Regions from separate parts of the Cronobacter universalis NCTC 9529 genome, predicted to be linked through region 1. Evidence: predicted binding sites of a transcription regulator. Region 1 holds the regulator's gene; the other holds the start of a gene.
What was found. The regulator LexA, encoded in region 1, represses DNA repair genes until DNA is damaged. The targets are predictions, from matches to a motif close to TNCTGTATGTACATACAGNA.

Region 1 (3,099 bases):
TCGCGCCGATAAACATGCCGTCCAGCAGATAACACCAGACGCCGACTACCGGCAGGATCGCCTGCCAGAAGAGATAGGGCTGCGCCAGCGCCTGCAACGACGGCAAAGATGTTAACAGCGACACAATATACTGCCCCGCCACGGCATACAGCAGCGCGAACGCCAGCGCGACCATGCCTGCCTGTCGGCACGCCGCGCGCCAGACGCTGCGCAGTTGCGATTTATCCCGCGCGCCAAAGGCCTGCCCGGCATGCGCTTCCACCGCGTAGGCGAAGCCGTCGAGCGCATAAGCCGTGAAGGTTAACAGCGTCATCAGAATGGCGTTAACGGCGACAATATCGCTGCCAAGCCGGGCGCCAAACACGGTGACGGAGGCAAAGCAGATCTGCAACAGCAGCGAGCGCAGCATGATGTCGCGGTTAAGCTTAAGCAGCCTGCCGACGCCGCCGCGCCAGGCGGTTTTCAGCATCGCCGGGGTAATGCCGCGCAGGCGCAGCACGCGGGCCGCCATCATAAGACCAATGCCAAGCGTCGCGTATTCCGCTATCGCCGTCGCCAGCGCTGCGCCCTGGACGTTAAGGCCAAGCCCCATGACGAACCAGAGATCAAGCGCGATATTAAGCAGATTACCGACCACCAGCAGGATAACCGGCGCGCGGGCGTACTGAACGCCCAGCAGCCAGCCCAGCAGCACCAGATTAGCAAGCGACGCGGGCGCGCTGAGCCAGCGAATCTCCAGAAACCGCCGGGCCTGCGTCAGCACAGCGTCGCTGCCGCCGGTAATATGCAGCGCCAGATGAATCAGCGGTTCGCGCAGCGCGATAATCAGCACACCGGCGATAAGCGCCAGCGCCATGGGCTGCACCAGCGCGCGGGCCAGCGCCGCCGGATCGCGCGCGCCGAACGCCTGGGCGGTTAACCCGGTGGTGCTCATACGTAAGAACAGCAGCAGCATAAACAGGAAGCTGGTGGCGGTTGCGCCAACCGCGACGCCTCCCAGATACACGGGGCTGTCGAGATGGCCAATCACGGCGGTATCCACCAGGCCCAGCAGCGGCACGGTGATATTGGAGAAAATCATTGGCAGCGCGAGGCGCCAGAGAGCTTTATCGGTAGAAGTGAGAAAGGGCATATGGCGTTCCGATGCCGTTACGCGATGATGAAAAAATATGCAGACTTTAGCAGACGGGAGAGGTCATTACCGTAACCGGGGCGGGCCAGTTACGGTAATGCGGCGTCAGGCAGCCGGGAAAGGCCTCAGAGCCATTCGCCGTTACGGATCACGCCGACCGCCAGACCTTCGATAGAGAAGTTATGCTCGCGCAGATCGACAACGATCGGTTTGAACTCGTTGTTCTCTGGCAGCAGCTCAACGACATTGCCCTGTTTTTTAAGGCGTTTTACCGTCACTTCATCGTCAATACGCGCGACCACAACCTGGCCGTTGCGCACATCCTGCGTTTTATGAACCGCTAACAGGTCGCCGTCCATAATCCCGATATCTTTCATCGACATCCCACTAACGCGCAGCAGGAAATCGGCGTTCGGCTTAAACAGGCCAGGATCGACCTGATAGTGGCCTTCGATATGTTGCTGGGCCAGCAGCGGCTCACCTGCCGCGACGCGCCCTACAAGCGGCAGGCCGGTTTCTTCTTCCTGCAGCAGACGAATACCGCGCGACGCGCCGGAGACAATCTCAAGAACCCCTTTGCGCGCCAGCGCTTTGAGGTGCTCTTCCGCCGCGTTTGGCGAACGGAAACCCAGACGCTGCGCGATTTCCGCACGCGTAGGCGGCATGCCGGTCTGGCTGATGTGATCCCGAATGAGATCAAACACCTCTTGTTGCCTGGTAGTTAATGCTTTCATTCCGCCCCCTGGGTGCATATACAGTTATGCTGTGAGTATATACAGCTAAAGGTGATTTTAAAACCATAACCGGTTAAAAAAGCGCTTCTTTCGCGATTTCTGGAAAACTTATCGCAAATGCTGCCAGAGCAGCGTGACCCACACGACCAGCGCGAGGATAATCGACAGCAGGACCGCGGCGGAGCCCATATCCTTGGCGCGCCCGGAAAGTTCATGAAATTCAGGGCCGATGCGATCAACGACCGCTTCGATGGCGCTGTTGAGGATCTCAACGATCATAACCAGCGTCACGGAGCCAATCAGCAGGACGCGGGTGATCGGGTCGACATCCAGCCAGCAGGCGATAAGAATGGCGGCTATTACGGCAACCCCTTCCTGGCGAAATGCGGCTTCATTTTTCCAGGCGGCGCGTAATCCCTTCCAGGAATAGCCGGCAGCGTTAATAATTCGAGTTAACCCCGTGGTGTTGTTGGCCATGACAAGAAACCTTTTTTAAATTCAGGCGTCAATGCTAATGCGCTTCGATAAAGAAGCACCACAGAAATTCTACGGAGTTTCTGATATTCTTGCGCCGCAATTGCATTATTAACCAGAGGCTTTACATCGTTTATGTCCGGTTGGCCACGAATTTACTACAAATTACTTAATTTACCATTAAGCGTGCTGGTAAAAAGCAAGTCCATCCCGGCGGCGCCCTGCCCCGAACTTGGGCTCGATACGTCACGCCCCATCATGTATGTGTTGCCGTATAACTCGAAGGCGGATCTCCTGACGCTGCGCGCCCAGTGCCTGGAGCACGATCTGCCGGACCCGCTGGAACCACTGGTTATCGACGGCACCGAACTGCCGCGCTATGTGTTTATCCATGGCGGCCCCCGCGTGTTTACTTACTACACGCCGAAGGAAGAGTCGATCAAGCTGTTCCACAACTATCTCGACCTGCACCGCAGCAACCCGGATCTCGACGTCCAGATGGTGCCGGTGTCGGTCATGTTCGGCCGCTCGCCGGGGCGCGAAAAGGGCGAGGAAAACCCGCCGCTGCGCATGCTGAACGGCATTCAGAAATTCTTCGCGGTCTCCTGGCTTGGTCGCGACAGCTTTGTGCGTTTCTCGCCGCCGGTGTCGCTGCGCCGCATGGCGACCGAACACGGTACGGACAAGCGCATCGCCCAGAAACTGGCCCGCGTGGCGCGTATGCATTTCGCCCGCCAGCGCCTCGCCGCTGTCGGCCCG
Region 2 (3,099 bases), 790 kb from region 1:
TGCTGCCGGAGCTGGAAGTGATCGGCACCAACGCCGAAGACGCCGTGCCGCACTACCTGCGTAAACTGTTTCTGGATTAATCATCAGGGTGACAAGTGGTTTATCGCTAACCACTTGTCAACCAAATAGTGCGACTTTTCACCAGCAGCTTCGCTACAATGCCCGTCTTTGTTTTCTGTTGAGATGATCATTGTGGCGTTACTCATCATCACCACGATCCTGTGGGCATTCTCTTTCAGCCTGATTGGCGAATACCTGGCGGGCCAGGTGGACAGCACCTTCTCGGTGCTGATGCGCGTCGGGCTGGCGGCGCTGGTCTTCCTGCCGTTTTTACGCACCCGCGGGCAGAGCCTGAAAACGCTGGCGCTCTATATGCTGGTGGGCGCGTTGCAGCTGGGCGTGATGTACCTGTTCAGCTTCCGAGCGTACCTCTACCTGACCGTCCAGGAATTTCTGCTGTTCACGGTGCTTACGCCGCTCTATATCACGCTGATTTACGATCTGCTGAGCCGCCGTCGGCTGCGCTGGGGCTATGCGTTAAGCGCCGGGCTTGCGGTTATCGGCTCGGCGATTATTCGCTATGACAAAGTGAGCGATCACTTCTGGACCGGACTGCTGCTGGTACAGCTGGCGAATATCAGCTTCGCTATCGGGATGGTGGGCTATAAACGCCTGATGGAGACGCATCCGATGCCGCAGCACAGCGCGTTTTCGTGGTTCTATCTCGGCGCGTTCGTGGTGGCGGTAATCGCCTGGTTCGCGCTCGGCAACCCGCAAAAACTGCCGACCACCGGCCTGCAATGGGGGATTCTGGTGTGGCTGGGCGTGGCGGCCTCGGGGCTTGGCTACTTTATGTGGAACTACGGCGCCACGCAGGTGGACGCCGGCACGCTTGGCATCATGAATAACATGCATGTGCCCGCCGGGCTGCTGGTTAACCTCGCCATCTGGCAGCAGCAGCCCCACTGGCCGAGCTTTATCATTGGGGGAGCGGTGATAGTGGCTTCTCTGTGGGTCCACCGACGCTGGGTCGCGCCGCGCTCCGCACAAACGGAAGGGAATCGCAGGCGTGCTGACGCGCCTGCTGAATAAACGCTTCCGTCACCGGCTGACGCTGCTCGCCATCGCGCACCGCAGCGTACAGCCGGCTCCATAATCCCTCGCCCAGCGGGCGCGTCACCACCAGCCCCTGACGCTCGAAATTCTCCACCACCCAGTGCGGCAGCGCGGCGATGCCCATGCGCGCCGACACCATCTGGATCAGCAACAGCGTGTTATCGACGCTTTTCAGCGTCGGGCTGATGCCCGCCGGCTGTAAGAAGTGACGCCAGACGTCGAGACGACTGCGCTGTACCGGGTAAATCAGCAAGGTTTCGCTGGCGAAATCCTCCGGCGTCACCTGCGTTTTGGTCGCCAGCGGATGATCGGGCGCCACGACCAGACGCACTTCAAAATCAAACATCGGCGAATAGTGCAGGCCGCTGCGCGGCAGGATGTCTGACGTCAGCACCAGATCCAGTTCGTCCTGTTGCAGCGCAGGCTGCGGATCAAACGTCACGCCCGATTTGAAATCCATCTCCACCTGCGGCCAGCGGGCGCGGAACGCCTCCAGCGCCGGAGCCAGCCACTGAATACAGCTATGACACTCAATCGCGATACGCAGGCGGGTCTGCTGCGGTTCATTGCAGGCCTGCAGCGCGCGGCTTATCTGCGGCAGCACCTGGGCTGCCAGCTGCAACAGGATCTCGCCCTGCGGCGTGAAGCGCAGCGGCTGGCTCTTACGCACGAATAACCGGAAGCCGAGACGCTGCTCCAGATCGCTGAACTGGTGTGAAAGCGCGGATTGGGTCTGATGCAGCGATGCCGCCGCCGCCGCCAGTGAGCCGCAATTACGCAGCGCCTGAAGCGTTCGCAGGTGTTTTATCTCGATCATGAATGTCCTTCACTTCAGCATGAATAATTTGCGCTTGAGGAATATACAGTAACTGCCAATTATGGATGTGTAAACATCTGGACGTCCAAATCCGACGTCTTTCGAATTTCTGGTGCGTTGGCTGTGCTGGCTCACCCCGGTCACTTACTTCAGTAAGCTCCCGGGGATTCACCAGCTTGCCGCCTTCCCGAAATCCGAAATACATACGGATTAATTAATTAGACGAGCAGATAAAACGAACAGATTCATCTCCTGACACGGGATTCATTCTTAAGAGAGGCAGAACATCATGACTATCCATAACCATACCCTCGGTTTTCCCCGCGTCGGCCTGCGTCGCGAGCTGAAAAAAGCGCAAGAGAGCTACTGGGCGGGCAAAAGCACCCGTGAAGAATTACTGGCGGTGGGCCGCGAGCTGCGCGCCCGCCACTGGGAACAGCAAAAAGCGGCGGGAATCGATCTGCTGCCGGTCGGCGACTTCGCCTGGTACGATCATGTGCTCACCACCAGCCTGCTGCTCGGCAACGTCCCGGCGCGCCACCAGAATGCTGACGGCACGGTGGATATCGACACGTTGTTCCGCATCGGCCGTGGCCGCGCGCCGACCGGCGAACCCGCCGCCGCCGCCGAAATGACCAAATGGTTTAACACCAACTATCACTACATGGTGCCGGAATTCACCAAAGGCCAGCAGTTCAGCCTCGCCTGGACGCAGCTGCTGGATGAAGTGGACGAAGCGCTGGCGCTCGGTCATCACGTTAAACCGGTACTGCTGGGCCCGGTCACTTACCTGTGGCTTGGCAAAGTGAAGGGCGAACAGTTTGACCGCCTTTCCCTGCTCAATGACATTCTGCCGGTCTACCAGCAGGTCATCGCCGAGCTTGCGAAGCGCGGCATCCAGTGGGTGCAGATTGATGAACCCGCGCTGGTGCTTGAGCTGCCGCAGGCGTGGCTGGACGCGTTCAAACCGGCCTACGACGCGCTGAAAGGCCAGACCAAACTGCTGCTCACCACCTATTTTGAAGGCGTGAGCGATAACCTTGACACCATCACCGCGCTGCCGGTGCAGGGGCTGCATGTCGATCTGGTTCACGGCCATGACGATGTCAACGAACTGCATCGCCGCCTGCCGCAGGAGTGGTTACTCTCCGCAGGCGTTATCAATG

Region 2: a site for LexA is predicted at 1,965-1,984, ahead of metR (HTH-type transcriptional regulator MetR). Genes of this name have one in related genera too.

Annotation. Positions count from the first base shown of each region.
Region 1 covers NZ_CP012257.1:3,816,440-3,819,538, forward strand. The annotation lists gene dinF (MATE family efflux transporter DinF) at 1-1,132, opposite strand, end outside; gene lexA (transcriptional repressor LexA) at 1,258-1,866, opposite strand; gene AFK65_RS17580 (diacylglycerol kinase) at 1,975-2,343, opposite strand; gene plsB (glycerol-3-phosphate 1-O-acyltransferase PlsB) at 2,476-3,099, shown strand, end outside.
Region 2 covers NZ_CP012257.1:299,635-302,733, forward strand. The annotation lists gene yigL (sugar/pyridoxal phosphate phosphatase YigL) at 1-80, shown strand, start outside; gene AFK65_RS01380 (carboxylate/amino acid/amine transporter) at 193-1,092, shown strand; gene metR (HTH-type transcriptional regulator MetR) at 980-1,933, opposite strand; gene metE (5-methyltetrahydropteroyltriglutamate--homocysteine S-methyltransferase) at 2,223-3,099, shown strand, end outside.